2 regions of the Streptomyces sp. NPDC001135 genome follow, and region 1 is predicted to be linked to the other one. Evidence: predicted binding sites of a transcription regulator. Region 1 holds the regulator's gene; the other holds the start of a gene.

Evidence for each region. Region 1 encodes HrcA, which represses chaperone genes, less so after heat shock. Its sites were predicted from a motif close to TTNGCACTCNGNNNNNCNGAGTGCNAA; they were not measured.
Region 2: the regulator HrcA is predicted to act here: its motif matches at 4,383-4,409, upstream of groL (chaperonin GroEL).

Annotation. Positions count from the first base shown of each region.
Region 1 is NZ_JBSFKD010000002.1:411,847-427,086, reverse strand. It holds gene ACWC94_RS04925 (S41 family peptidase) at 12-3,158, opposite strand; gene ACWC94_RS04920 (hypothetical protein) at 3,253-3,795, opposite strand; gene ACWC94_RS04915 (VOC family protein) at 4,000-4,392, opposite strand; gene ACWC94_RS04910 (16S rRNA (uracil(1498)-N(3))-methyltransferase) at 4,410-5,162, opposite strand; gene ACWC94_RS04905 (nitronate monooxygenase) at 5,159-6,235, opposite strand; gene dnaJ (molecular chaperone DnaJ) at 6,370-7,506, opposite strand; gene hrcA (heat-inducible transcriptional repressor HrcA) at 7,507-8,523, opposite strand; gene ACWC94_RS04890 (MBL fold metallo-hydrolase) at 8,688-9,410, shown strand; gene ACWC94_RS04885 (DUF3097 domain-containing protein) at 9,445-10,260, shown strand; gene ACWC94_RS04880 (Uma2 family endonuclease) at 10,238-10,828, opposite strand; gene hemW (radical SAM family heme chaperone HemW) at 10,933-12,165, opposite strand; gene ACWC94_RS04870 (SpoIIE family protein phosphatase) at 12,193-14,022, opposite strand; gene ACWC94_RS04865 (AMP-dependent synthetase/ligase) at 14,203-15,240, opposite strand, start outside.
Region 2 is NZ_JBSFKD010000001.1:141,747-156,986, forward strand. It holds gene ACWC94_RS00800 (alpha,alpha-trehalose-phosphate synthase (UDP-forming)) at 1-671, opposite strand, end outside; gene ACWC94_RS00805 (glucosyl-3-phosphoglycerate synthase) at 761-1,705, opposite strand; SAM riboswitch class I at 1,876-2,018, shown strand; gene thrC (threonine synthase) at 2,036-3,319, shown strand; gene ACWC94_RS00815 (MoaD/ThiS family protein) at 3,316-3,591, shown strand; gene ACWC94_RS00820 (cold-shock protein) at 4,023-4,226, shown strand; gene groL (chaperonin GroEL) at 4,573-6,195, shown strand; gene ACWC94_RS00830 (MFS transporter) at 6,234-7,580, opposite strand; gene ACWC94_RS00835 (NADH:flavin oxidoreductase) at 7,849-8,973, shown strand; gene ACWC94_RS00840 (carboxylesterase/lipase family protein) at 9,043-10,605, shown strand; gene ACWC94_RS00845 (hypothetical protein) at 10,612-11,181, opposite strand; gene ACWC94_RS00850 (class I SAM-dependent methyltransferase) at 11,351-12,022, shown strand; gene ACWC94_RS00855 (trypco2 family protein) at 12,106-12,459, shown strand; gene ACWC94_RS00860 (S1 family peptidase) at 12,476-15,240, shown strand, end outside.

The sequences.
Region 1 (15,240 bases):
TCGTAGTCGTATCAGGTGGGCATACCCGGCGGAGTTTTCGCGGGCCGTTCCTCCAGTGCCTCCAGCGCGAGCCGGATCGCCTCGTCGAGCTGGGCGTCCCTGCCCCCCGCCCAGTCCTGCGGGCGCTGTACGACCTCCACGTCCGGGTCCACCCCGTGGTTCTCGACGTCCCAGCCCACCCCCTCCAGCCACATCGCGTACTTCGGCTGGGTGACCAGGGTGCCGTCGATCAGGTGGTAGCGGCTGTCGATGCCGATGACGCCGCCCCAGGTGCGGGTGCCGACGACCGGGCCGATGCCGAGGGCCTTGATCGCCGCGTTGACGATGTCGCCGTCGGAGCCGGAGAACTCGTTGGCGACGGCGACGACCGGGCCGCGCGGGGCGTCGAGGGGGTAGCTGGTGGGGCGCATGCCGCGCGGGAGGTCCCAGCCGATGATGCGGCGGGCCAATTTCTCGACGACGAGCTGGGAGGTGTGGCCGCCGCGGTTCTCGCGGACGTCGACCACCAGACCCTCCCGGGCGACCTCCACACGCAGGTCGCGGTGGATCTGCGCCCAGCCGGGGGCCTGCATGTCGGGGACGTGGAGGTAGCCGAGGCGGCCGTCGGAGGCCGCGTGGACGTGGGCGCGGCGGTCGGCCACCCAGGCGTGGTAGCGCAGGGGTTCCTCGTCGGCGACCGGGACGACGACGGTGTGACGGGGTTCGCCGCCGCCCGCCGGGGAGATGGTCAGTTCCACCGGGTGACCCGCCGTGCCGACGAGCAACGGGCCCGGTCCCGTCACCGGGTCGACGGTGTGGCCGGCGACGGCGATGATCGCGTCGCCGGGGCGGACGGCGACTCCGGGCGCGGCGAGCGGGGAGCGGGCGTCGGGGTCGGAGGTCTCCGCGGGCAGGATGCGGTCGATGCGCCAACTGCCGTCCGGATGGCGGGAGACGTCGGCGCCGAGCAGACCGTGCCGGGGGCCGCCGCCGGTGCCGCCGGAGGGGATGACGTAGGCGTGCGAGGTGCCCAGTTCGCCGTGCACCTCCCACAGGAGGTCGGTCAGGTCGCTGTGGGTGGCGAGGCGGGCCAGGAGGGGGCGGTAGCGGTCGAGGACGCCGGTCCAGTCGGCGCCGCCGAGGTCGGGACGCCAGAAGTGGTCACGCATGAGGCGGCCGGTCTCGTCGTACATCTGCCGCCACTCCGCGGCCGGGTCGAGGGTCTGCCGGACGCGGGTGAGGTCGACCGAGACGCTGGTGTCGCCGTCGTCGTCGCTGCCGGTACGGCGGTCGCCGGGGACGACCCGGAGCCGGCCGTCGCTCCACAGCAGCACGCGTTTGCCGTCGCCGCTGACCTCGAAGTGGCCGGCGTCGGAGGCCAGGTGCTCCAGGCGCCGCTGGGCGAGGTCGTAGCGCTCCAGCTCGGTGTGCGGATCGGGGTCCTCGGGGTGGGCACGGGCGGCGCCGAGGACGCCCTGCACGGGATGGCGCAGCCAGAGCACGCCGTCCTTGGCGGCGCGCAGGGTGGAGTACCGGCCGGCCTCCACCGGGAACGGGACGATGCGGTCGGCGAGCCCCTCGGGGTCGATGCGGGTGGCCGGGGTGCCCTCGCTGTCGGGGGTCTCGTCCTTGTCGGGGGCCTCGAAGGGGCGGCCGTGGCGTTGCGGGCCGAAGGGCGAGGGCGTGGTGGCGGCCAGGGGGATCAGGTGCGGGCGGGCACCGACCACGAACGCGAGGTCGAAGACGTGCTCGTCGTAGACCGGGTCGAAGGCGCGGTTGGAGAGGAACGCGAGGTGTTTGCCGTCGAGGGTGAAGGCGGGGGCGTAGTCCTGGAAGCGGAGCGGGGTCGCCTCGGTGACCGAGAGGTCGGTGGTGTGGGCGATGCGCAGTTGGGAGAGCGGGCGGGGGCCGGGGTGGGCCCAGGCGAGCCAGGCGGAGTCGGGTGAGAAGGCGAGCCCGGAGACCTCGCCGTCGTCGCTGCGGTCGACCTCGCGGACCTCGCCGGTCTCCCGCTCGACGAGCAGCAGCCGCCCGTCGTGCGCGGCCACGGCGGCCCGGCTGCCGTCCGGGGCCATGGCCAGCTCCAGCACCCGGCCGAGCTGTCCGGCCGCGAGGCGGCGCGGGGGCGCTCCGGGCACGGTGCCGGTCGCCGGGGCGAACTCCAGGGCGTCGTCGCCCTCCGCGTCCGTCACCCACACCACCCATTCCTCGCCCTCGGCACGGAAGGCGCGCGGCATCCGGGCGCGGACGCCGGGGGTGGCGGCGAGGGCGCGGGCGGGCCCGGAGCGGTGGGTGACCCAGTGGATCCCGCCGCGCACGCACACGGCGCTGCCGCGCGCGGTGTGGTCGGGGGACGCCTCGCCGAACCAGCGGGAGGCGTTCACCGGGCGGGGGCGCAGGTCGATCCGGGGGCCGCCGAGGCGCACGTCCAGCCGGCGCGGCTCGGCGCCCTCCAGGTCGTCGAGGAGCCACAGTTCACCGGCACAGCTGTAGACGGCCCGGGTGCCGTCACCGGACGCGTGCCGGGCGTAGAAGCCGTCGAGCGGTGTGTGCCGGCGCAGGTCGGAGCCGTCGGCGAGGGAGGAGTACAGGGCGCCGGTGCCCTCGTGGTCGCAGAGGAAGGCGATCCGGTCCCCCGCCCACACCGGGCACTCGATGTTCCCGTCGAGTTCTTCGTGCAGCCGGACGAACTCCCCGCTCCCCTCCCGGTCGATCCACAACTTGCCCGCCGTACCGCCCCGGTAGCGCTTCCAGTGGGCGGCCTCGCGGCCCATCGGCGCGGACAGCAGGACGGTGGCCGGGCCGGAGGCCACGTCGCCGACCGGGCCGTACGGCAGGGCCTCGGCGGGTCCGCCGTCCAGCGGCACGGCGTACGCCCAGCTGTGCCGGAAGCTGTGCCGGCCGTGCGCGCCGAGCGCGAGCACCCGTCCGTCGGCGGTCCAGCCCCTGACCTCCGTACGGCGGTTGCCCCAGTACGTCAGCCGGTCGGCGGGGCCGCCGTCGACGGGGGCGACATGCACCTCGGGCGCGCCGTCCCGGGTGGACGTCCAGGCGAGGAACCGGCCGTCCGGGGACATCCGGGGCGTGGTCACGGGTCTGTTGTCGGCGCTGACCCGCCAGGCCCGGCCGCCGTCGAGCGGCGCGAGCCACACGTCGTCCTCGGCGACGAACGTCACCAAGTCACCCTGCACATGGGGAAATCGGAGATACGCCGCACCTTGAGTCACCCCGTCACTGTACGCAGCGACGGGTGCGCCCCGCCCGGTGTTCGGATCACTTCCCCTCGACGGGCCAGCAGGTGGGGTCGCCCTTGCACCAGAGGGTCCGGGTGACGGTGACGGTCACGGTCGGCCGACCGCCGCCGGGACGATAGGTGGGCGGCCGGTACGTCGGCCCCGGCTTGGCGTCGCAGTCCCCGAGCCCGTCGACGTGGAACACCTGCCTGCCGCCGACCCTGGCCGTCAGATCGCCGCGCACACACGCACCGTCGACGGCCCTGGTCACCTTCCCGGTGACGGTGATCTTCCGCCCGCCCCTGGTCTCACCTCTGCAGTCGACGGAGACGACGGTGCTCTCGGCCGGCGAGGGCGACTTCCCCGTCGAGCCGCCCCCGCGGTCACCGGTGCAGGTGAGCCAACTGACGTCGACGTGCTGCTGCTTGAGCCTGGCCGTGGCCGTGGTGCCGGTGGTGTACGCGGCGGAGGCGGAACTGAGGTCCCCGGGCTGACAGGCCACCACGGCCGTGCCGGCCCCCACGACCAGCCCGGCGACGGCCACGGCCCGCACTACGCGTCGATTCCCTCTCAAAACCCCCATGCTGGGCAGAGTGCCACCGGACGGTGCACAGGGAAAGGCCGCTTACGGCCACTCACCCGTTCGGGAAGCCGCAGGCGCCCCTTCAGGGGCGCGGGGAACCCCGCGGGCGACCGCGACGGCGCCGCAGCCGCCCGACGCCATGCGCCCGGCACTTCCCCGAATGTGCCCGTCACCTCCCCGAGGCGGCCGAACCAGCGGAAACCCCTAACCGCGCAGCAGCAGCCACTGCTGGAGTTCGACGAGGTTGCCCTCCGGGTCCTTGAGGTGGGCCACGCGCATGCGGTCGGTCATGGGCGCCGGGCCGTGCAGCAGGGTGGCACCGCGGGAGGTGATCCGCGCGCAGTAGGCGTCCAGGTCGTCGACGCGCAGGACCACCAGGGAGCGGTGGCCGGTGGCGGACTCGCCCAGCTCCTGAAGGACCTCGGCCATCATCGAGCGGTCCTGCAGCGCGATCCCCGCGGAGCCGGCGTGCGGGCTGAACTTCTCGTACGGACCCTCGGCCGCGCCGGACTGCGGCCTGAGGCCGAGGACGTCGGCGTAGAAGCGGTAGCAGGCGGCGAAGTCGGTGACCAGGAGGCGGACTTGAGCGAGTTCCACGGTGTCCTCGGGCGGTGTCAGGACCAGCGGCCGGTGCGGCCCAGGAGCAGGGCCACGGCGGCGGTGCCGGCGGTGGATGTACGCAACACGGTAGGACCGAGCACGCACGCCTTCGCACCCGCCTCCTCGAAGAGCGCCAACTCGTCGCGCGCCACGCCGCCTTCGGGGCCGACGACCAGCACGATCTCGCCTTCGGCGGGGAGGGGGGCGGTGGCCAGCGGCTCGCTGACGTGCTCGAAGTCGGAGTGCAGTACGGCGGCGAAGTCGGCTTTGGCCAAAAGTGCGGCAACCTGCTTGGTGCTCGCCGCGTCCGCGACCTCGGGGAAGCGCAGCCGACGGGACTGCTTGCCGGCCTCGCGCGCGGTGGCCCGCCACTTGGCGAGCGCCTTCAGACCCCGCTCGCCCTTCCACTGGGTGATGCAGCGGGCGGCCTGCCAGGGCACGATCGCGTCGACCCCGGTCTCCGTCATGGTCTCGACGGCGAGTTCGCCCCGGTCGCCCTTGGGGAGCGCCTGGACGACGGTGATCCGGGGGCTGGGCTCCGGCTCCACCGGGAACTCGAACGGCTCGACCACCAGGTGGTCCTTGCCCGACACGCTGACGACGACCCCGGCCGCGCCCCGGCCCCTGCCGTCCGTCAGCACCACGTGCTCGCCGGGCTGCATCCGCCGTACGGAGACCGCGTGCCGCCCCTCGGGACCCGTGACGTCGACGGCCGATCCGGGGCCCACGCCCTCCAGCGAGTCGACGACGAACACCGGCGCGGTCATCGCAGGTCCCCCTCGGCCGACAACGCTGTCCGAGCGGCGTCGAGTTCCTCGGCCAGCACCTCCACCAGCCGCCCGGCCGGCAGCTCGCGGGCCATCCGGTGGCCCTGGCCCGCCCACAGCGCCATGCCCTGCGCGTCCCCGGCCTTGGCGGCGGCCTTGCGCAGCGGCGCGGTGAGGTGGTGGAGCTCCGGGTAGGCGGCGGGGGCGTACGGGCCGTGCTCGCGCAGGAACCGGTTGACCAGACCGCGGGCCGGTCTCCCGGAGAAGGCCCGGGTCAACGCGGTGCGTGCGAACAGGGGGTTGGTCAGCGCCTGCTTGTGCAGGGCGCTGGCGCCGGACTCGGGCGTGGCGAGAAAGGCGGTGCCCAGCTGGGCCGCGCTCGCGCCGGCCGCGAGGACGGCGGCGATCTGGCCGCCGCGCATGATGCCGCCGGCGGCGACGATCGGGATGCGCACGGCCTCACGGATCTGCGCGACCAGCGAGAGCAGCCCGATGCCGGAGCCGTCGTTCTCGGCGAGGTCCCGGTGGGTTCCCTGGTGACCGCCGGCCTCCACGCCCTGCGCGATCACCGCGTCCGCACCGGCCTGTTCCACCGCGCGGGCCTCCTCGGCGGTGGTGGCGGTGACCAGGGTGAGGGTGCCGGCCCGCCGCAGCTTGTCCAACACCTCCCGGCCCGGCACACCGAAGTGGAAGGAGACCACCGGCACCGGGTTGTCGAGGAGTACGGCGAGCTTGGCGTCGTAACCGTCGTCCCGGCCGCTGTCCGGGTCACCCAGCTCGGTCTCGTACCAGGCGGCCTCGCCGGCCAGCTGGTGCGCGTAGACCTCTACGGCGCCCGACTCGGCGTGGTCGGGCTGCGGCATGAACACGTTCACGCCGAAGGGGCGGCTCGTGAGCCCCCGCAGTTGCTTGATCTCCTGGTACATGCCGTCGGCGGTCTTGTATCCGGCGGCGAGGAACCCGAGGCCACCGGCCTCGGAGACGGCGGCGACGAGCTGCGGGACGGAGACTCCGCCCGCCATGGGGGCCTGCACGATCGGGTGGGGGAAGAGATCGGTCAGCGCGGAGGACATGACCGCATGTTGTCACGTCCTTCGAACAAGTCCGAATCGGGGCGTCGCACGGCATAGGACAGCGGCATAGGGGGTGCCGAAGCACCCCCTGTGCCCAGGTCGCAGCACCCGTCGGCGACATCCTCCAGCCGCCGTCAGCGACCGTTGAACGCGTCCTTCAACCGCGAGAACAGCCCCTGCTGCCCCGGCTGGAACTGGCCCTGTGGACGCTCCTCGCCGCGCAGCTTGGCCAGCTCGCGCAGCAGGCGCTCCTGCTCGGGGTCCAGCTTGGTCGGGGTCTGGACCTCGACGTGCACGATCAGGTCACCCCGGCCGCCGCCGCGCAGATGCGTGACGCCCCGGTTGTGCAGCGGGATCGACTGGCCGGACTGGGTGCCGGGCCGGATGTCGACCTCCTCCATGCCGTCCAGGGTCTCCAGCGGCACCTTGGTGCCGAGCGCGGCGGCCGTCATCGGGATCGTGACCGTACAGTGCAGGTCGTCACCGCGCCGCTGGAACATCGAGTGCGGCAACTCGTGGATCTCGACGTACAGGTCACCGGCGGGGCCGCCGCCGGGCCCGACCTCGCCCTCACCGGCGAGCTGGATCCGCGTGCCGTTGTCGACACCGGCCGGGATCTTGACGGTGAGCGTGCGGCGGGAGCGGACGCGGCCGTCACCGGCGCACTCCGGGCACGGGGTCGGCACCACGGTCCCGAAGCCCTGGCACTGCGGACAGGGACGCGAGGTCATGACCTGACCCAGGAAGGACCGGGTGACCTGCGAGACCTCACCACGGCCCCGGCACATGTCACACGTCTGGGCGGTCGTACCGGGCGCCGCGCCCTCTCCGTTGCAGGTGTTGCAGACGATCGCCGTGTCGACCTGGATGTCCTTGGTGGTCCCGAAGGCCGCCTCGTCCAGCTCCACGTCGATGCGGATCATCGCGTCCTGGCCGCGCCGGGTGCGCGAGCGCGGCCCGCGCTGCGACGCCGTACCGAAGAACGCGTCCATGATGTCGGAGAAGTTGCCGAAGCCACCGGCACCGAAGCCGCCCGCACCGGCACCGCCGGACTGCGAGAGCGGATCGCCGCCCAGGTCGTAGACCTGCTTCTTCTGCGGGTCCGACAGCACCTCGTAAGCGGCGTTGATCTCCTTGAACCGCTCCTGGGTCTTCGGATCCGGGTTGACGTCCGGGTGCAGCTCGCGCGCGAGCCGACGGAACGCCTTCTTGATCTCATCCTGCGACGCGTCGCGGCGCACGCCGAGAACGGCGTAGTAGTCCGTGGCCACTTACGACTCCGCCAGGATCTGTCCGACGTACCGTGCCACTGCGCGTACCGCTCCCATCGTTCCCGGGTAGTCCATGCGGGTCGGTCCGACCACGCCGAGCTTGGCAACCGCCTCGCCGCCCGAACCGTAGCCCACCGACACCACCGAGGTGGAGTTGAGCCCCTCGTGGGCGTTCTCGTGCCCGATGCGCACGGTCACGCCCGGATCCTTGGCCTCGCCGAGGAGCTTGAGGAGCACGACCTGCTCCTCAAGGGCCTCCAGGACGGGCCGGATCGTGAGGGGAAAGTCATGCCCGAAGCGGGTGAGATTGGCGGTACCGCCGATCATCAACCGCTCCTCGTTCTCCTCGACGAGTGTCTCCAGGAGAGTGGAGAGCACCATCGAGACCGTACCGCGGTCCTCGGCCTCGAAGGCCTCGGGGAGGTCCTCGACCAGCCTCGGCACGTCCGCGAACCGGCGGCCCGCGACCCGGCTGTTCAGCCGCGCGCGCAGGTCGGCGAGCGAGCTCTCACCGAAGGGCGCCGGGCAGTCGACCATCCGCTGCTCGACCCGGCCGGTGTCCGTGATCAGCACGAGCATCACGCGCGCGGGAGCGAGCGAGAGCAGCTCCACGTGCCGGACGGTGGACCGGGTCAGGGACGGGTACTGCACGACGGCGACCTGCCGGGTCAGCTGCGCGAGCAGCCGCACCGTGCGCGCCACGACGTCGTCGAGGTCGACGGCGCCCTCCAGGAAGTTCTGGATGGCGCGCCGCTCGGGCGCCGTCATGGGCTTGACGCCGGCGAGCTTGTCCACGAACAGCCGGTAACCCTTGTCGGTGGGGATGCGCCCCGCGCTGGTGTGCGGCTGCGCGATGAACCCCTCGTCCTCCAGGGCCGCCATGTCGTTGCGGACGGTGGCCGGGGAGACCCCGAGGTTGTGCCGCTCGGTCAGGGCCTTCGACCCGACCGGCTCCTCGGTGCCGACGTAGTCCTGGACGATGGCGCGCAGTACCTGAAGCCTGCGTTCACTCAGCATTCGGCGCGCACCTCCAGCACGTCGTCCCCTTCTGTTCCGCGGTTCGTCCGCCTGGCACTCTTCGCACGCGAGTGCCAGCGTTCCCGGGCCCAGTGTACGGCTGTCGGGTACACCCGGGGCAAGGTCGGTACGGTCGCGGCGGCTCGTGCAGCTAGCGTCGCGGTATGACGGTGACTTGGGAAGAGCTGGGGTGGGAACGGCTGGCCGCCGGGGTCGGACGCCGGCGCCTCCCGGGCTGGGACTGCACGGTCGGGCTGGTCCTCGGGGCGGGTACGGCCCTCATGGTGGACGCCGGTTCCAGCCTGGCCGAGGGCGCGCGGCTGCGGGCACAGGCCGAGGAGCTGGCCGGCGGCCGTGTGACCCATCTCGCGCTGACCCACCCCCATTTCGACCATGTCTTCGGGGCGGCGGCGATGGCGGGAGCGCAGGTGTACGGCCCGGTGGGGCTGGACGCGGTCTTCGCGTACGAGCGCGAGGACCTGCGCCTGGACGCGATCAGGAACGGGCTGCCGGTCGCCGACGCCGACGAGGCGGTGGACGCGCTGGCCCCGCCCCGGCATCCGGTCTCCGGTGAGTGGACGCTGGACCTCGGGGGCGGCCGCCAGGCGTTGCTGGCGAACGTGGGCCCGGGGCACACGGCGCACGATCTCGCGGTGCTCGTGCCGGGAGATCCCGAGGTGGTCTTCTGCGGCGACCTGGTCGAGGAGTCCGGCGAACCCCAGGCGGGCCCGGACGCGGTCCCGTCCCGCTGGCCGGACGCCCTCGACCGGCTGCTGTCCCTGGGCGGCGGGGACGCGCTGTACGTGCCCGGTCACGGAGCGGTGGTGGACGCGGGGTTCGTACGACGCCAGCGTGATCAACTGGCGGCGCGTTTCGGCGTGTCGTGAGTCTTCGCGTACGGCTTCTCCTATCGTCATCCGAATGCGCACGTACTCCGCCGACCTGACCCCGCCGTGGAAGAGGCAGCAGCCGGTACCGGAGGTACCCGCTGAGCCGGGCCTGGTGGTGGAGGAGCCCGGCACCGGGTTCTGCGGGGCGGTGATCCGCTGCGAGGCGGGCACGGTGACGCTGGAGGACCGCTTCGGCAAGCACCGGGTGTTCCCCCTGGAGCCGCGGGGCTTCCTGCTGGAGGGGCGCGTGGTGACGCTGGTCCGCCCCTCGTCACCGGCTCCGGTACGACCCGCCCGTACGGCCTCCGGCTCGGTCGCCGTCCCCGGCGCCCGCGCCCGCGTGGCCCGGGCCGGCCGCATCTACGTCGAGGGCCGGCACGACGCCGAGCTGGTGGAGAAGGTGTGGGGCGACGACCTGCGCATCGAGGGCGTGGTGGTGGAGTACCTGGAGGGCGTGGACGACCTGCCGTCGATCGTGTCGTCCTTCGCACCGGGTCCGGACGCGCGGTTGGGTGTGCTTGTGGACCACCTCGTCCCGGGCACGAAGGAGTGGCGGATCGCGGAGTCGGTGACGAGTGAGCACGCGCTGGTGGTGGGCCACCCGTACATCGACATCTGGGAGGCCGTGAAGCCGTCGTCGCTGGGGATCGAGGCCTGGCCGAGGGTGCCGCGCGGGCAGGACTGGAAGACGGGGGTGTGCCGGGCGCTGGGCTGGCCGTCGGAGAACACCGGGGCGGTGTGGCAGGCGATCCTGAAGCGGGTGGGGTCCTACAGGGACCTGGAGCCGGAGCTGCTGGGGAGGGTGGAGGAGCTGATCGACTTCGTCACGGGTAGCGGTGGGGCCTGACGTTGGGGAACGTTCCGAACTCGGTGGTGTCCAGTTCGAGTCCCAGAACCTCCACCGGAACTGGATCGCCGAATTTAATGATCTCCTGGCTCAGGTAGTCGGCGTCCTCGCCTTGGCCCGCAGGCTTCGTCAGCAAGACGCAGTGCGCCATGATCGGGTCGAGGATGAGGTAGGCGGGGATCCTTCCGGCCGCGTAGATCGAGCGCTTGACCACGTAGTCCTGATGAATGCTGGACTTGGAGACGACCTCCATGACCATCGTGACCAGCTTGGAGGGCAGCAGACGGCCCGAGTCGGGTAGCGCGTCTCGCGCCACGACCACCAGGTCCGGAACTGGCTCGCTGGCCTCGTCCAGGATGTCCACGTCCTGAGTCTGAAGGCGAGACCAGCGCTGTCGCGGGATCTGGTCCTGTACATCGGCAACGATCATGTTGTGCACGATGTCAGGGCTGGCCATCATCACGATTACCCCCCGGAGAAGCTCCATCTTGACGCCCTCAGGAGGCTCGAGCTCCTCGAAGATCTTCACCATGCCGGTGGTCATCGGTCGGTCGTCCACAGCGGTCATCTCCGCAGCCCTCCGGTTTCCGCCACCGTGCAATTACGGCGGCAGCCTACGAACCAGGTTAGGGACCGAACCGGCGTTCCGGAGGGATTCACTCGCGGGAGTGATCAATCCACCAGGTCCCGCACCACCGCGTCCGCCAGCAAACGCCCCCGCAACGTCAGCACGGCCCGCCCCTCGTCGTACGGCCCTTCCTGGAGGAGCCCGTCCGCCAGCGCGCGCTGGGACGCCGCAAGCCCCTCCTCCTTCAGCAGAGCCAGGGGCACCCCCTCGCGCAGCCTCAGCTCCAGCAGGATCCGCTCCACCCGCCGGTCCTCCTCGGACAGCAGCTCCCGCCCGGCCCCCGGCGACCGACCCGACGCCAGCGCCGCCGCGTACGCCCCCGGATGCTTGACGTTCCACCAGCGCACCCCGCCCACGTGCGAGTGCGCCCCGGGTCCCGCGCCCCACCAGTCGGCGCCGCGCCAGTACAGCTCGTTGTGCAGGCAGCGGCCCGCCTCGGAGGTGGCCCAGTTGGAGACCTCGTACCAGTCGAAGCCCGCCGCGGACAGGGTCTCCTCGGCGATCAGATAGCGGTCCGCGTGCACGTCGTCGTCGGTCATCGGGACCTCGCCCCGACGGATCCGGCGGGCCAGCTGCGTGCCCTCCTCGACGATGAGCGCGTAGGCGCTGACGTGGTCCGGACCGGCGCCGATCGCCCCGTCCAGCGAGGCCCGCCAGTCGTCGTCGCTCTCACCGGGGGTGCCGTAGATCAGGTCCAGGTTCACGTGCTCGAAGCCCGCCGCCCGGGCCTCCGCGACGCAGGCCTCGGGGCGGCCCGGGGTGTGGGTGCGGTCGAGGACGCGCAGCACGTGCTGTTTCGCGCTCTGCATGCCGAAGGAAATCCGGTTGAAGCCGCCCTCACGGAGCGTGGCGAGGTAGGCCGGGTCCACCGACTCCGGGTTCGCCTCCGTCGTGATCTCCGCGTCCGGTGCCAGACCGAACTCGTCGCGGATCGCCCCGAGCATCCGTACGAGGTCGTCGGCGGCCAGCAGTGTGGGCGTACCGCCCCCGACGAAGACCGTGCGGACCTCGCGCGGGTCGTCGCCGAGCACCTTCCGGGCGAGCCGGATCTCGTCCGTCAGCGTGTCCGCGTAGTTGTCGCGGGAGGCCAGCACGCCGCCGGTGCCGCGCAGCTCGGTCGCGGTGTAGGTGTTGAAGTCGCAGTAGCCGCAGCGGGTCGCGCAGTACGGCACGTGCAGATAGAAACCGAGCGGGCGGTCGGCGGCCCCGGCGAGCGCGTCGGCGGGCAGCGCACCGTCGGCGGGGACGGGCTCGCCGTCGGGGAGTGCGGAAGGCATGCCTTCCATTGTCCAGCACCGGCGCGCCTACTCCGCCTGCAGCACCAGCAGCGCCAGGTCGTCCTCGGGCAGCCGGCCCCCGCCGAAGTCGTCCACCAGGCGGCGGATCCTTTCCGCGATCAGTTCGGCGCTGAGCCCGGCACAGCCGGACAGGGCGCGGGCGAGGCCGTCGCCGTCGTCGAACTGCCGGGAGCCGGAGCGCCGCTCGGTCACCCCGTCGGTGACGCACAGCAGGCTGTCGCCGGGCCGCAGGTCGAGGGTCTCGCTGGTGTAGGTCTCGTCCTCGACCACACCGAGCAGGGTCTGCGGGCGGGCGGCGGTGCGCACCGTGCCGTCGGGGCCCAGGACGAGCGGGAGCGGGTGGCCGGCGGAGGCGAGGGTGCAGCGGACCCCACCGCCCTCGTACGGCGTGAGCTCGCCGTAGAGCAGGGACAGGAAGCGGGTCTGCGGGCCGTCCCCGGAGGCCAGGGACCGTCCGCCCGCGGCGACGAGGGCGCGGGCCGCGGCGTCGGCGGCCTCGGTGGCGTCGTCCAGGAGGAGCTGGTTGAGCCGGTCGAGGACGTCGGCGACCCGGTAGCCCTCGCGGGCGAGGAGGCGGAGCCAGGGGCGGGCGAGACCGATCACGACCGCCGCCTCCGGGCCCTTGCCCTGGACGTCGCCGACGGCGAAGCACCAGCGGCCGTCACCGGCCGGGAACAGATCGTAGAAGTCGCCGCTGGGGCCGCCCTTGTCGCAGGGCTCGTACACGAGCGCGCTGCGCACGCCCGGGATCTCGGCGACCGCGCCGGGCAGCAGACCGCGCTGCAGGACGGCGCTGATGGTGGCCTGGCGGGCGTACTGGCGGGCCGCGCCGATGGCGAGGGCCACCCGGCGGCTGAGGTCTTCCACGAGCCCGGTGACCTCGTCGGGGAAGCCGAGCAGCCCGCACCGGCCGATGACCAGCGTGCCGAGCGGCCGGCCGCCCGCGATCAGCCGGTACGCCAGCGCCGTGCCGTCGGCGCCCTGCGGGCCGAGCGCGTGGCCGGGCCACGGGTACGCCTCCGGGCCCGAGCGCACACCGTCGCGCGGGCAGGGCGGCTCCTTCTCCAGGGCGCACCGCAGTTCCTCGGCGTGGCTCTCGCTGGCGTGCCAGACCCGGTCGGGACCGCCTCCCACGCCGCCGCGCACGGTCGCCTCGTCCTCCAGCCACACCGCGCACCAGTCGGCCAGCCGGGGCACGATGAGCTGGCCGGTCAGGGCCGTGACCAGGTTCTCGTCCAGCTGACCGGCGAGCAGGTCGGAGGCCTCGGCGAGGAAGGACAGCGCGCCCCGGCCGAGCCAGTCCCGGTCGCCGTCGTGGCGGTGCGGCTGCGGGGCGAGGTCCTGGGCGACCTCCAGGGCCGCGTCCGGCACGGGCGTGTCCGGGTCCGCCACACCGCCCGGGGGCAGCCGCGCCCAGACCGTCTTGGCGTCGGCCCGGTAGGTGACGCCCCAGGACTCGGCGAGCGTGGTGACCAGCCGCAGGCCGCGCCCGTACTCGGGGGTGTCGTACGCCCCCTGGGCGCCCAGGGGGTCGCGCGGGGCGCGGGAGGGATGGCGGTCGCCCACCTCCACGACGAACGCGCCGGTCTCCTCCAGCCGCCAGTCGACCTCCACGTCCGTGCCGGCGTGCACGACGGCGTTGGTGACCAGCTCGCTGACGACGGCCATGGCGTCGTCGAGGAGCCGGGCCGAGACCCCGGGTGCCGCGGTCAGCGCGGCCCGCACCAGCGCACGGGCCGAGCCGGGCGCGACGGGACTCCCGGACAGCGTGGCCCGCCCCTCCGCCTCCCGGGCCCGGGGCGCCTCGCTCTCCCGCTGCGTGGGTATGGCCGCCATGTCCATGCGGCCCAGGGTGACAGACAGAGGGCACTTATAAGCGCTGAGTCACTGAAGCGGACAGAAGAGGGAACCTTTTGAGCACCAGCGAGCACGAAGAGGGGCGCGGGGAACCGCGCGAGCAACCGCGGGACCGACCCGCCGCCGCCGTACAGCCCCCGCCACCCCTCCGGAACCGGGCTACGCCTCCCGCGTCCCGGCGTACATCTCGTCGATGAGGTGCTTGTACTCCCGTTCCACCACGGGTCGCTTCAGCTTCAGGCTCGGTGTGATCTCGCCGTGCTCCACGTCGAGGTCCCGCGGCAGCAGCCGGAACTTCTTGATGGTCTGCCACTTCTGGAGCCCGCTGTTGAGCTCCCGCACGTACCCGTCGACCATCTCGACCGTCTGCGGCGCGGCGACGACCTCGGCGTACGGCCTGCCCTCCAGGCCGTTCTCCTTCGCCCAGTCCAGGATCGCGATCTCGTCCAGGGCGATGAGGGCCGTGCAGTAGTTCCGGTCGGCACCGTGTACCAGGATGTTGGACACGTACGGGCACACCCCCTTGAACTGGCCCTCGACCTCGGCCGGAGCGACGTACTTGCCGCCGGAGGTCTTGATGAGGTCCTTCTTGCGGTCGGTGATGCGCAGATAGCCGTCGGGCGACAGCTCGCCGATGTCCCCGGTGTGGAACCAGCCGTCGGACTCCAGCACCTCGGCGGTCTTCTCGGGCAGCTTGTGGTAGCCCTGCATGATGCCGGGGCCGCGCAGCAGGATCTCCCCGTCGTCGGCGATGCGCACCTCCGTGCCGGGCAGCGGCTTGCCGACCGTGCCGGTGCGGTAGGCCTCGCCGGGGTTGACGAAGGAGGCCGCGGAGGACTCGGTGAGGCCGTAGCCCTCCAGGATGTGGATGCCGGCGCCGGCGAAGAAGTAGCCGATCTCGGGGGCGAGCGCGGAGGCACCGGAGACGCAGGCGCGCAGCCGGCCGCCGAACGCCTCGCGCAGCTTGCCGTAGACGAGGGTGTCGGCGACCTTGTGCTTGGCGGCCAGGCCGAACGGCACGGCGTGGGTGCCGGTGCGGCGGAAGTTGTCCTGGCTGACCTTGGCGTACTCGCGGGCGACCTCGGCGGCCCACTGGAAGATCTTGTACTTGGCGGGGCCGCCCTCGCGGGCCTTGGCGGCGACGCCGTTGTAGACCTTCTCGAAGATGCGGGGCACCGCCGCCATGTACGTCGGCTG
Region 2 (15,240 bases), on a different contig from region 1:
TCCCGGAACGCGTCCGCCCACCGCCGGGTCAGGAACGCCACCCGGTCCGCCCCGAGCATGCCCGTGAGCAACTGCTCGCGGATGTCGTCCGGCAGCAGCGCGAAGTACTCCGGCGGCGCCCACGGCGTGTGCGAGAAGTGGCCGATCCGCAGGTCGGGGCGGAGTTCACGGAGCATCCCGGGGACCAGGCACAGGTGGTAGTCCTGCACCAGCACCGCCGCGCCCTCGGCCGCCTCCTGGGCCAGCGCCTCGGCGAACGCCCGGTTGTAGGCCTCGTACGACGCCCACTGCCGCCGGAACTCCGTGTCGAAGACCGGCTCCAGCGGGGTCTGGTACAGCATGTGGTGGACGAACCAGAGCACCGAGTTGGCGATGCCGTTGTAGGCGTCCGCGTGCACGGCCGCGTCGATGTCCAGCATCCGCACCCGCTGCCCGCCGGTGTCCGTGGCCGGCAGCAGCCCGCCGTCCGCACGCCGTACGGCCTCCCGGTCGCCGTCGCCGAGGGCGGCGCACACCCACACCGAGTCCGCGTCCGCGCCGATGGCCGACAGCCCCGAGACCAGTCCGCCGCCGCCCCGCCTGGCGTGCAGCGAGCCGTGCTCGTCCACCGTGTACGAAACCGGGCCGCGATTGGACGCGACCAGTACCTCAGCACCCTGCGTGGAAGCCATGGTCCTCAACCTAGCCCGGCCCGGAAACGCTCAAACGTACGGCTACGCCCCGTGACGCGGCCGTATACGAACCCCGGCCACATCCGGCCTCAGGCCACCTTGCGTTCGGGGTACTCCGCGATCTCCACCATCGGTGGCCGTTCCTCGGTGTCCACCGAGTAGGTGCGCGGTTCGAAGCCGTCCTCGCCCCGCTCGAACTGGGTCAGCGACGGCCGGATCAGATGCCCCCGGGCCAGCCGGAGCTGGGCCGTGCGGTAGATCGCCGCCGCCATCCGGCCCAGCGCCTGCCCGTCCTGGTGCCGGTGTTTGCGGACCCCGACATCGACCTGGGCCAGCGCGTCCAGACCCACCAGGTGCAGCGCGTCCACCAGCATGCCCAGCTCCACGCCGTAGCCGACGGGGAACGGCAGCTGCTCCAGGAGCGAGCGGCGGGCCGCGTACTCCCCGCCGAGCGGCTGCACGAAACCGGCCAGCTGCGGCCAGTGCATGTTCAGCAGGGGGCGGGCCATCAGCTCGGTGACCCGGCCGCCCTGCCCGGCGGACCCGGCGAGCGGACGGTCGTACATCGCCTTGACCAGGTCCACGTCCGGCTCGGTGAGCAGCGGGCCGACGATCCCGGAGACGAAGTCGGAGGAGAACTCCTTCAGGTCGGCGTCGATGAAACAGAGGATGTCCCCGCCGGTCACCAGCAGGGAGCGCCACAGCACTTCACCCTTTCCGGGGACGGCGGGGACGCGGGGCAGGATCTCGTCGCGGTGAACGACCCGGGCGCCCGCGGCGGCGGCGACCTCGGAGGTGCGGTCGGTGGAGCCGGAGTCGACGACGACGATCTCGTCGACGAGCGGCACCTGCTCCACGAGGTCGTGACGGATGACCGCGACGATGTCGCCGACCGTCTCCTCCTCGTTGAGGGCGGGCAGGACGACGCTGATCGTCTGGCCCGTGCGCTGTTTGGCGGACAGGATCCGGTGGAGAGGGCGATCGGTCACGGACCAGGAGCGGGTGGCCAGCCAGCGCTCGACTTCTTCCAGCACGGTCTGCGACTCCTCACTGTTCGTGACCACACGGGTGAGCCGTGTGATCCATCTCGCGCTTTGGACGACTATCTCAACTGTCCTGGCCGTCGGTTACAGTCTTGAACAACGCCGGTGACCATCGCATGTCGGGGGTCGTTCCGCGTTCAATGAGTTCAACAACTGCATACCGCTCATCCAGAGGGGCAGAGGGACACGGCCCGATGAAGCCCCGGCAACCCTCCAGCCGGTTTCTCGTTCTCCAGCGAGGCTCCCGGCTAGGGAAGGTGCCAAATCCGTCTCACGGCGAGGTGCGTCGTGAGGAAGATGAGGAGAAAGGGCCTCGCCTCCATGGCTGTGCAGACAGTTGCAAGCACCAGCAGTTCCACCGTCGACCTCGGTCCCGCCGCGGCCCTGAGCTGTCGCGAGTGCGGTCACCGCGTCCCGCTCGGCCCGGTGTTCGCCTGCGAGGAGTGTTTCGGCCCGCTGGAGATCGCCTACGACTTCTCCGGCTACGACACCGAAGAGCTGCGCCGCCGTATCGAGGCCGGCCCCGCGAACATCTGGCGTTACGCGCCGCTGCTGCCCGTCCCGGCCGATGTGGCCGGCAAGCCGAACCTGAACCCGGGCTGGACCGAGCTCGTCAAGGCCGACAACCTCGCCGCCGAACTCGGCGTCACCGGCGGCCTGTTCGTCAAGGACGACTCCGGCAACCCGACCCACTCCTTCAAGGACCGCGTCGTCGCCCAGGCCCTGGAGGCCGCCCGCGCCTTCGGCTTCACCACGCTCTCCTGCTCCTCCACCGGCAACCTGGCCGGTGCCGTCGGCGCCGCCGCGGCCCGGGCCGGGTTCCGCTCCTGCGTGTTCATCCCGCACGACCTGGAGCAGGGCAAGGTCGTCATGGCCGCGGTCTACGGCGGCGAGCTGGTGGGCATCGAGGGCAACTACGACGACGTGAACCGCTTCTGCTCCGAGCTGATCGGCGACCCGGCCGGCGAGGGCTGGGGTTTCGTCAACGTCAACCTGCGGCCGTACTACGCGGAGGGCTCCAAGACCCTCGCGTACGAGATCTGCGAGCAGCTCGGCTGGCGGCTGCCCGACCAGATCGTCGTCCCGATCGCCTCCGGCTCCCAGCTCACGAAGATCGACAAGGGTCTGCAGGAGCTGATCAAGCTCGGTCTGGTCGAGGACAGGCCGTACAGGATCTTCGGCGCGCAGGCCGAGGGCTGCTCCCCGGTGTCGACCGCCTTCAAGGCCGGCCACGACGTCGTACGGCCCCAGAAGCCGAACACCATCGCCAAGTCCCTCGCCATCGGCAACCCGGCCGACGGCCCCTACGTCCTGGACATCGCCCGGCGCACCGGCGGTGCCGTGGAGGACGTCACGGACGAGGAAGTCGTCGACGCGATCAAGCTGCTGGCCCGCACCGAGGGCATCTTCGCGGAGACGGCGGGCGGTGTGACCGTCGGCGTCACCCGCAAGCTGCTCAAGGACGGCCTCCTGGATCCGGCGAAGACCACGGTCGTCCTCAACACCGGTGACGGCCTGAAGACCCTCGACGCGGTGGCCGGGACCGGCCTCACCGCCACCATCCGCCCCAACCTGGACTCTTTCCGAGAGGCTGGCCTCGCATGAGCGTGACCGTTCGCATCCCCACCATCCTGCGCACCTACACCGGCGGGCAGGCCGAGGTCGCCGCCGAGGGGGCGACCCTCGCCGAGGTCATCGAGGACCTGGAGAAGAACCACACCGGGATCGCCGCCCGTGTCCTGGACGACCAGGGCAAGCTGCGCCGGTTCGTGAACGTCTACGTCAACGACGACGACGTCCGCTTCGAGCGGGGCCTTGAGACCGCCACCCCGGACGGGGCCGGTGTCTCCATCATTCCGGCGGTCGCCGGCGGCTGATCGTTACCTTGGGTAACTTCAGTTACCGATTGTTCATGGAATTGCCTCCTCCGTGAGAGAAGCGGAGGGGGCAATTCTGCGTGATTGAGCGCGGTACAGTTGGGGAACCTGGGCACGGCCTCCGGGTCGTAAGCCCTGGATTTCATGCCGCGCACCCCGCAAGAAGCAGCCAAAGTGCGGGGGTTTTATGCGGCTTTTGTAACCTTTACGGGGCCCGACTTGCCCCGAAGTCAGGTGAATTCTCACCACATTTCGGACCGTTCACGTCCAGAATTCTCGTCCGATTGACCTGTTGCAGACGGCAGTTGGACAGATACATTCAGCCGCGGTCGACGCGTTCCGGCGCACGCCCCCGACCAATGGGGGGTGAGGTCTGACCCGGATCCGCGAAGTGTGGATCTGTGCAAGGGCCAGTAATAGGGGAGTTAGGCATGGCTCAGGGCACCGTCAAGTGGTTCAACGCGGAGAAGGGGTACGGCTTCATCGCGGTCGACGGTGGTGCGGACGTCTTCGTCCACTACAGCGCCATTCAGATGGACGGCTACCGCACCCTGGAAGAGGGCCAGCGGGTGGAGTTCGAGATCTCGCAGGGCCAGAAGGGCCCGCAGGCCGACATGGTCCGCCTCAGCGCCTGAACGTCTTTCGCACGAAGGGCCCGCACCTCGCACAGGGTGCGGGCCCTTCGCCGTGTCCGGACTGCCCCCCTTCGCCCCGGGCCGATCCCGCCGAGCCGCTTGCTCCCGCCCGCCACCCGACCACCACCCCTCAACGAACCCGCTTCGCGGGTGCGCCTTGCACTCGGGCATGCCGAGTGCTAATCATTGGCGTTAGCACTCTGAAGGTGAGAGTGACAAAGAAGGACCGGGTCGGTGAGGCCCGCAGGCCAAGTGGGGCAAGGAACCACGCGGCCGGCGAGCCGTCCGTCGCGGGCGCGGGCGCGGTCCGAAGGAATCACCCCCAGTCCTGGAGGGACCACTTCACATGGCCAAGATCATCGCGTTCGACGAGGAGGCGCGGCGCGGCCTCGAGCGCGGCATGAACCAGCTCGCGGACGCCGTCAAGGTGACGCTCGGCCCCAAGGGCCGCAACGTCGTCCTCGAGAAGAAGTGGGGCGCCCCCACGATCACCAACGATGGTGTCTCCATCGCCAAGGAGATCGAGCTCGAGGACCCGTACGAGAAGATCGGCGCCGAGCTGGTCAAGGAAGTCGCCAAGAAGACGGACGACGTCGCCGGTGACGGTACGACCACCGCGACCGTGCTCGCCCAGGCCCTGGTCAAGGAAGGCCTGCGCAACGTCGCCGCCGGTGCCAACCCGATGGCCCTGAAGCGCGGTATCGAGAAGGCCGTCGAGGCCGTCTCCGCCGCCCTGCTGGAGCAGGCGAAGGACGTCGAGACCAAGGAGCAGATCGCCTCCACCGCGTCCATCTCCGCCGCCGACACCCAGATCGGCGAGCTGATCGCCGAGGCCATGGACAAGGTCGGCAAGGAAGGCGTCATCACCGTCGAGGAGAGCAACACCTTCGGCCTGGAGCTCGAGCTCACCGAGGGCATGCGCTTCGACAAGGGCTACATCTCCGCCTACTTCGCGACCGACATGGAGCGCATGGAGGCGTCGCTCGAGGACCCGTACATCCTCATCGCCAACTCCAAGATCAGCTCCGTCAAGGACCTGCTCCCGCTCCTGGAGAAGGTCATGCAGTCGGGCAAGCCGCTGCTGATCATCGCCGAGGACGTCGAGGGCGAGGCCCTGTCGACCCTGGTCGTCAACAAGATCCGCGGCACCTTCAAGTCCGTCGCCGTCAAGGCCCCGGGCTTCGGCGACCGCCGCAAGGCCATGCTCGGCGACATCGCCATCCTCACGGGCGGCGAGGTCATCTCCGAGGAGGTCGGCCTCAAGCTGGAGAACGCGACCCTGGACCTCCTGGGCCGCGCCCGCAAGGTCGTCATCACCAAGGACGAGACCACCATCGTCGACGGTGCCGGCTCCTCCGACCAGGTCAACGGCCGCGTGAACCAGATCCGCGCCGAGATCGAGAACAGCGACTCGGACTACGACCGCGAGAAGCTGCAGGAGCGCCTGGCGAAGCTCGCCGGCGGTGTCGCGGTCATCAAGGCCGGTGCCGCCACCGAGGTGGAGCTCAAGGAGCGCAAGCACCGCATCGAGGACGCCGTCCGCAACGCCAAGGCCGCCGTCGAGGAGGGCATCGTCGCCGGTGGTGGCGTGGCCCTGCTGCAGGCCTCCCAGGTCTTCGAGAAGCTGGAGCTCGAGGGTGACGAGGCGACCGGCGCCAACGCCGTGCGCATCGCGCTCGAGGCCCCGCTGAAGCAGATCGCCGTCAACGCCGGCCTCGAGGGCGGTGTCGTGGTGGAGAAGGTGCGCAACCTGACCCCGGGCCACGGCTTGAACGCCGCGACCGGCGAGTACGTCGACCTGGTCGCCGAGGGCATCATCGACCCGGCGAAGGTGACCCGTTCCGCGCTGCAGAACGCCGCCTCCATCGCCGCGCTGTTCCTCACCACCGAGGCCGTCATCGCCGACAAGCCGGAGAAGGCCGCCGCGCCGGCCGGCGGCGGCATGCCGGGCGGTGACATGGACTTCTGATCGGCCCCGGGGCTTCGGCCTCTGGTTGATCAACGTCCTTACCGAGGGCGGCACTCCCTGTCAGTGGCAGGGGGTGCCGCCCTCGGGCGTGTCCGGGAGCCGGTGGCGGGCGCGGCGAGGGCCGTCAGGCGCCGCAGGCTGGCCTGCCGCTGCACCGCACCCAGCCCGGTGACGGCCGCACCGAGCGCCAGCCAGCCCGCAGGACCGGCCGTCATCACCGCACCGGTCAGCAGCAGGGGTCCCACCGACTTCTGCACCGACTGCGCCATCCCGGCCACGCCCAGATAGGAAGCCCGGGCACGCGGCGGCGCCAGGACGACCGCCAGCTCCCAGGAACTCACCGAGCGCAGCAGTTCGGCGACGGTGACCAGCACCGCCGCCACGAGCATGGCGAGTGAGGCCGACCAGGCTCCGCCGCCGGTGGCGGTCGCCAGCACGAGGCAGCAGGCGAGCAGCGTCATGCCGTACCAGCCCACTGCCGCCGCCGCCCGGCGCGGGCCTTCGGCCCATGCCGAGACCCGGAGTTGCAGGACCACCACGAGCACGGTGTTGACCACCAGGAACGTGGGGACGACCGCGTGCGGCGCGCTGGTGTGGTGCACCAGCCACAGCGGCAGCCCGACGCCGAGAACGGAGTCGTCCAGGTTCATCGGGATGTCGAGGAGGACGAACAGCAGGTAGCCGGGGTCACGCCAGGGGGTGGGGGCGGGGGGCTGTCCGGCCGGCCTGCCGGGTCCGTTCGGTCCGTCAGGGGTGCTGTCGCCGCTTGACCGGCCGTGGTCGCCGTGCGCCACGACCAGGCCGTGGCCCGCCGGCTCCCGGGTCCGCCAGACCAGCGCGGCGGCCAGGACGTAGGAGAGCGCGTTGGCCATGATCAGCGCGCGGTAGGCGTTCGGGGTGCCCACGCCGAGGCCGAGTGCGGCGATGCCCGCGCCGACGGCGTAACCGGCGTTGGCCACGCTGCGGGACAGCGCCTGGTAGGTGGTCCGCCGCTCACCCGCGACCCGGGTGGCGAAGAGCATCTCCAGCGTCTTGGCCGCCCGCTCCCCCAGGCTGGTGAGGGCGACCACGGGCAGCAGGGTGGCGAGGCCGTCGGCGACCAGCAGCAGGACCATCGTCGCCAGGCGCAGCAGGTGACAGGCGATCAGCAGGTCCCGCACGGGCAGCCGTTCGGCGGCGCGTCCGGCCAGCGGTGACCCGGCGATCCCCGCGACCGCGCCCACCCCCAGCAGCAGCCCGAGCCGGCCCGCGTCCAGCCCGCTCACGAAGGTGAAGTACAGCACGCAGGCCGCGGCCCACACCCCGGTTCCGGTCCGGTCCACGCACTGCGCGAGCAGCATCAACCGCGCGTCCCGCCCGCCGGGAGGCCGTCGCAGTTGCGCCATCAGTCCGTGTCCGCCGGTCCCGCCGTCCCTGTCCCGCCTGACCCGTCGCATGGCCGGCCCCCGTTCCCACCGTCCCACTGTCCTTGCCGACGCATTATCTCGATATCAAGATGCTTGATGTGGACAGACCTGGTCGATGTGTCCGGGGTCACGCTCGGGTGGGTCCGGTCGGGGAATGTGCGCCGACTCATAGGGTGTTGCTTCAGTTGGTGCAACAATGCGCATGCACATACCAGCCGGTTAAGTCCTGCTCTCGAGGAGCCCTCCCGTGACCGTCACGACTCCCGCCTCCCGCGCGGCCCAGATCCTGTCCCGCCCGATAGCGCTCAACGGTCTCACCGTTCCGAACCGGATCGTGATGGCGCCGATGACCCGTATGTTCTCCCCGGGCGGCATCCCCGGCGAGGACGTGCGCTCCTACTACGCCCGCCGCGCCGCCGCCGGCGTCGGGCTGATCGTCACCGAGGGGACGTACGTCGGCCACGAGTCGGCCGGGCAGAGCGACCGCGTGCCCCGGTTCCACGGCGAGGAGCAGCTCGCGGGCTGGGCCAGGGTCGCCGAGGACGTGCACGCGGCGGGCGGCACCATCGTGCCGCAGCTGTGGCACATCGGCATGGTCCGCAACCAGGGCGACGCCCCGTTCCCGGACGCCCCGGCCGTCGGCCCCTCCGGCCTGGTCACCGCGGGTGCCGAGCGGACCGGCAAGGCGATGACCCAGAAGGACCTGGACGACGTGATCGGCGCGTTCGCCCGTGCCGCCGCCGACGCCGAGCGCATCGGCTTCGACGGCGTGGAGCTCCACGGCGCCCACGGCTACCTCCTCGACCAGTTCCTGTGGGAGGGCACCAACCGGCGCACGGATGCCTACGGCGGCGACCCGGTGGCCCGTACGAAGTTCTCCGCGGAGATCGTGGCGGCGGTACGCGAGGCGGTCTCGGCCGACTTCCCGGTCATCTTCCGCTACTCGCAGTGGAAGCAGCAGGACTACACCGCCCGGCTCGCCGAGACCCCCGAGGAGCTGGAGGCCATCCTGACCCCGCTCGCCGCGGCCGGCGTCGACGTCTTCCACGCCTCCACCCGCCGCTACTGGGTGCCGGAGTTCGACGGTTCGGACCTGAACCTGGCCGGCTGGACGAAGAAGCTCACCGGCAAGCAGGTCATCAGCGTCGGCTCGGTCGGCCTCGACGGCGACTTCGTCAACGCCTTCCAGGGCGAGGGCTCCCCGGTCAAGAGCATCGACAACCTCCTCGACCGTCTGGAGTCCGACGAGTTCGACATGGTCGCCGTGGGCCGCGCGCTGCTCCAGGACCCCGAGTGGGCGGCCAAGGTCCTCTCCGACCGCTTCGACGAGCTGGCGCCGTACGACGCGGCCTCGCTGAAGACGCTCAGCTGAATCCCCGTACCCGGCCGGGCACTTGCGGGCGCTGTCGTACGTTCCTGGGATGACCAGTGAGGAGCGAGCATGACGACGAGTGAGTCGCAGGCCCGGGAGACCGGCGCCCCGGACACCGACGGCCCCGTGGTGCGCACCGCCTCCGGCGCGGTGCGCGGCCGCACCGAGCAGGGCCTGTCGGTGTTCCGGGGCATCCCCTTCGCCGAACCCCCCGTCGGCGCGGCCCGCTTCCGGGCCCCGCGCCCGCCCCGCTCCTGGGACGGCACCCGGGAGGCGTACGCGTTCGGCCCGCCGCCCCCGCAGGAGCCCGGCCTGCTGGCCCGCGCGGCCCTCCCGCCCACCGCGCAGGACGAGGGGTGGCTCACGGTCAACGTGTGGACCCCCGGCCCGGACCCGTCCGCCGCCCGCCCGGTGATGGTCTGGATCTACGGCGGCGCGTTCAAACTGGGCCACGCCGGCCAGCCCGGCTACGACGCGCAGCACCTGGCCCGCGAAGGCGACGTCGTGGTCGTCACCTTCAACTACCGCCTCGGCATGGAGGGTTTCGCCCTCTGGGACGGCGCACCCGCCAACCGCGGCCTGCTGGACCAGGTGGCGGCCCTGGAATGGGTGCAGGAGAACATCGCCGCGTTCGGCGGCGACCCCGCCGAGGTCACGGTCTTCGGCGAGTCGGCGGGCGCCGGCTCCATCGCCTCACTGCTGGCGATGCCCCGGGCCCGGGGCCTGTTCCGGCGGGCGGTGGCCCAGAGCGTGCCCGGCACGTTCTTCTCCGCCGACCTGGCCCGCGACATCGCGGCGGCCCTGGCGGCGGAGGCGGGCCGGGAGCCCACGGCGGCCGACCTGGCGGCGGTGGACCCGGGGCGGCTCGCCGAAGCGGGGGCGGCGCTGGGCACCAGGATGCCCGCCCACGCCGCCCGGTGGGGTCAGGTGGCCCCCACCACCGTCCCCTTCGCCCCGGTCGTCGACGGCGAGGTCCTCCCGCGCACCCCCTGGCAGGCCCTGGCCTCCGGGGCCGCGCGGGAGGTGGAGCTGCTCGTCGGCCACAACCGCGACGAGTACCGGCTGTTCCTGATCACGGCCGGCCTGCACGGCAAGATCACGGACGACCTGGCGAAAGCGACCCTGCGGCTGTACGCGCCGGGCGGCGAGGCGGGGGAGAAGGCCTACCGGACGGCGTTCCCCGGCGCCACCCCGGAGCAGCTCTTCGAACGCGTCCAGACGGACTGGCTGTTCGCGTTGCCGAGCCTGCGGCTCGCGGAGGCCCAGCACACGGGCGGCGGCCGTGCCCACGTCTACGAACTGACCTGGCCGGCCCCCGGTGGCGGAGGCCTGCTGGGTGCCTGCCACGCCCTGGACATCCCGCTGCTCTTCGGCACGTACGGTGCGGACCTGGGCGGCCTCGTCTTCCCCGGCGGCAGACCCACACCGGAGGCGGAGCGCCTCTCCGCGTTCATGCGGGGCGCCTGGACGTCGTTCGCACGCACGGGCGACCCGGGCTGGCCGGCCTACGACCCGGACTCCCGCCTGGTGCAGATCCTGGACAGGGAACCGACGACGGGCCCGTACCCGGAGGAGCGCAGCAGGCTGATCTGGGAGGGGTACGACTTCCTGCCCTCGCCCCTGCTCGGCTGACGACGGCTACAGATTGCCCATGGGCTCGATGTCGACGTGCACGGGTGTGCCCCACACCCGCAGCACCTCGTAGTCGGTGAACTCGTGCACGAGCCGGTACGCCATCGCCGGCCGTGATCCGCGCCGCTGGGCGGCGAGATACGCCTCGGCCTCCCGCCGGTCCCTCCTCGGAGTCCCGCACAGCTGCCACTCCTGCCCGTTCCACGCCTCCGGCAGCCAGCGCTGCTGCGGCTGGGGCCGGTCGGCGCGCACGCCGTACCGGGAGGGCGCGGTGGGCACCGGCTGCGCCGGACCCGGCCGGCCCTGGAACTCCGACCGCCGGGCCGCGCGCCGCCGGGTCTCGCAGAGCAGACACAGGTCGGGCGCGCTCTCGTCGACGGGCCCTTGTGGATGCTCGGCGCACCGGGTGCTCGGCGCGCTGGAGGCGACGCTCTCGTCCAGCAGATCGAGTGCCCTGCGCAGGTCTGCCTTGATCTCGTGCAACCGGGCGTCCGGCGTATCGGCGGTCACCGCCTCCCCGTGCTCCCCGAGCAACCGGAGGGCCCGTCCGAGAGCGGCGAGCTGGGCGTGGTTCATGATCGGTCCGCCTAGTCCTTCAGTTTCTCCGTGTCCAGTGTGATGCCGACCGGCGGCGGCAGCTCGACGGTAGCGCCCCACGGGCAGGAGGGGGACTGTGGCCGGCGGCCGTCCTTCGGCGCTTGGCGTTCGGGGCTCGGGTTTCGGGCGGTCCTAGGATGGGTCCGTGTTGCCGACGCGACTGATCGATGTGCTGCAGCGCTTCAACGCCGCTCACCCCTGGGATCACAACGCCCACTTCCACCCGTGGCTGCTGCGGCAGTTGCCCCGACGCGTCGGTACCGCCCTGGACGTGGGCTGCGGCAGCGGGGACCTGGTCCGGGTGCTGGCGCGGCGTGCGGAGTCGGTCGTCGGGGTGGACGCCGACGACGGGATCCTCGACAGGGCGCGGGAGCTGACGGGCGCGGACGTCCCTGTCACCTACACCCGGGCCTGCGCGCCGCACGACCTTCCCGCCGGGCCGTACGACGTCATCACCTGTGTCGCCGTACTGCACCACCTTCCCTTCACCGAGACCCTCGGCCGGCTTCAGAAGGAGCTGGCGCCGGACGGCACACTGGTCGTCGTGGGGTGTGCGCGGGACGCGCGGGCCGTCGATCACCTGCTCGGACTCGTCTCCGTAGCGGTCAACCCGCTGGTGGGTTGGGTGAAGAACCGGGGGCGGGCGGTGTCCGAACGGCCGGTCTCCATGACGGCGCCGGTCCGCGACCCCGAGATGTCCTTCGCCGAGATCGCCCATGAGGCCCGCCGCCTCCTTCCCGGCGCTCGGCTGCGGCGTCGGCTCTTCTGGCGCTACACGCTGGTCTGGCGCGCTCCTGCCGGTCCGGCGCCCACGCGCTGAATCCGGCCTGTGGGTGATGAACCGGCGTCCATGGCGCACCAGCGGCTGCCGGGCAGGTGGTGCACGAGGCAGAATGTGATCACGTGCTGGACGAGGGGGCGGCCTTGAGCGATATCGAGTTGACGTCGGCGGTTCGGGTCCTGAGGGACGAACTCGTGGCAGCTGCGGCTGCCGCGGACACGGAGCGGATCTCGTTCGAAGTCCAGGAGGTGTCCATGGAGTTCGAGGTGGAGCTGCGTGCCGAGGCCCGGGCCAGGGCGGGATTCAAGGCCTGGGTGGTGTCGGGGGACGGCGAGGGCGGCGTGAGCAGAAGGCGTACCCATCGCGTAGCCCTGACCTTGCGCCCCAAGGACGCGGGGTCGGCGAACGGGACGGTGGAGATCGGCAACGACGCACTGTCCGACCTGAGCGCGTTCCGTCCGGGGGCGGGTGGTTGACCGGATCGGCGAACCCATGTCGTCTCTCGTCAAGCACCGTGTGGCGCTGGTCTCCGCCGATCGCCAGGGCAGTGGCTACCTGTTGTCCAGCCGCCTCGTACTGACCGCGGCCCATCTGCTCGGCACGAGGAAACCCTTGGCGGCCGTACCCGGAGGTACGGGGCCGCAGCCGTGCACGGTCGTGTGGCAGCGCCGCGACGAGCATGCCGACGCCGCATTGCTGCTCGCGGACGCCGACCTGGTCGAGGAAGGGATCGCCCGTGGTTTCACCCGCGTGGTGTGGGGAGGCATCGACACGCTCGAACCGCTGCCGGCATGCCAGGCCATCGGCTATCCGCACGCCGCTCGTCTCGGTGGCGGTCCCGATACGGAGCAACTCGTGGGCACCCTCAAGCCCGGGTCATCGCTCATGCGGGGCAGGTATGTACTGGACAGCGTCCATGGCGCGCCCTCACCAGGCGATGGACCCTCACCGTGGTCCGGTATGTCGGGCGCTGCCCTCTTCGCCCGCGACTTCCTCGTCGGAGTGGTGTGCGGTGACCCGGTGGCCTGGGCGCACGGGCGGGTGGAGGCTGTGCCCGTGCAACGGCTCCTGGACGACACCGGGTTCGGCGGACTCGTGGAGCGGTACACCGGGGCCCGGCCCTCGCTGACGCCGGTCGGATCCGTTCCCCCACCCGCCGCTGACCACCTCAAGTGGGAGCCGATCTCGGTTGCGGACCCCATAGCTCTGGGCTGCCACCGTGTGCCCGAGGCGGCCGGTCTGCCCGAAGTGGTCGACTACGTGCCACGCGACATCGACCAGGAACTCCGCGGCAGGCTCCGGCTGCTGGCCGGCAAGGGCGGCCTCCTGCTGGTCACCGGTGATTCGGCGGCCGGGAAGACACGTTCGTTGTTCGAGGCGACCCGGGCCGAGCTGGACGGCTGGTCGGTGTGCCGTCCGGACCCGGACGCGGACTTGGCCGACGCGGCCGCTTCCGCAGCCCGGCAGAGCGGACGATGCGTTGTGTGGCTGGACGATCTGCAGATGTACCTGCGGCCGGACGGCCTCACGCCGCGGCTGTTGGACGAACTCGAAGACGTCAGGTGCGTGGTGCTCGCCACCATGCGGTCCGAGTACCACCGGGCCGTGGTCGCCGGAAGTCCGGCCGCGCTCGGTACGGCCGGCACCCAGGCGCCGTACTCGTCGGCGCGTGTCGTCCGCCGCGCCGCGCGCATCAGCCTCGGCCGCGTGTGGAGCGAGGCCGAGCGCGGCCGGGCTGCGGAGCGACAGGATGCCGACCCGCGCCTCAGACACGCGCTGGCCGCCGACTCGGTGCACGGGGTGGCCGAGTATCTGGCCGCCGGACCACAGCTGTGGAATCTGTGGCAGGAGGCCGCGGAGGTCAACGGCAATCCGCGGGGCGCGGCCCTGGTGGCCGCGGCGGTCGACCTGGCTCGGACGGGCCTGCGGGCGGCTGTGGAACGCGAAGCGCTCGTCCGTCTGCACGAGTACTACCTGGAACAGATGGGCGGAGCCGCGCTGAGGCCGGAGCCGATGGAGGACGCCTGGGCGTGGGCCACCCAGGTCATGCTCGGCGTCACCAGCCCCCTGATCCCGGCGGGCTCCGACCGCTGGCGGGCCTTCGACTACCTGGTCTCCGCGAAGGCGCGGCGGTCGGGACGTGACGGAGTCCCCGACATGGTGTGGAGCGCGGCCGCGGCGCTGGCCGGGGGTTCCGACTGGGAACTGGTCTGGATGACGGCAGTGGCCGCCGACCGGCTGGACGTGGCGGTGACGGTCCTGACCGCCCCGGCCGAGGCCGGCGACCTGAACGCGATGGTCAACTTGGGCGGGGTCCAGCTTCGGCTGGGGAGGACGGCCGAGGCCGAGAGCTGGTGGACCAGGGCGGCGAACGCGGGGGACGGAACAGCCGGGCACAACATGGGCTGCCTGCGCATGCGCGCCGACGATCTGCCGGGAGCCCACGCGTACTTCCGTGCCGCGGCGGACGCGGGGTGCCTCGCGTCACTGGGAGCGCTGGGAGAGGTGGCGAGCGCGCTCGGTGACGAGGAGGAGGCGGTCAGATGGTGGCGTGAGGGCAGCGAGCGCGGGGATTCCGGCAGCGCGTTCCGCTACGCCCAGTTCCTGCGCGAGGACTGGCGTGAGGACGAGTCCATCGAAGCGCTTCGCAGGGCCGCAGAGGGTGATCATCCTCTGGCCGCGCTGGCATACGCCGGTGTGCTGCTCTGCCGCGACGACGGGGAACGCGCGAACACGTTCATCGGCCGGGCCTATCAGGAGGCACGCAAGGACGCCTTGCTGACAGGAAACACGGGCAGTGTGCTGACCGCTGCCGTCGCGTCCATGGCTCTGGGAGACCTGGACGGCGGGCGGAGCTGGGAGGAGAAGTTCGTCGAGGAAGGAGGGGAACTTCCCTGGCGCGTCATCGACCGGGCGGAGGCGGAGTCGTCCGGTCTTCGCGCGTTGGCTGTCGACCACGGCACCTGGGACCGGTTGGGCGAGGACGAAGTCCGAAAGATCATGACCTGCCTGTGGGCGGGTGACTGCATGGACTGCGGCCATCCCCTGGGCGACGGGATCCCGGCGCTGCACGTGGACGAGATGCACCCGAGCACGACCGCCGGGCTGTACCACTTCGGTATCTGCCGCTATCCGGGCTGGAACGACTCGGCGCTCATCAATTTCGTCTCCGGAAGCACGATCACCTGGGCGACCGCGGCCCTTGTGGCCGGGCACGGCACTCCCCAGGCCGTGACGGTGGTCGTCGTCAATCCGTC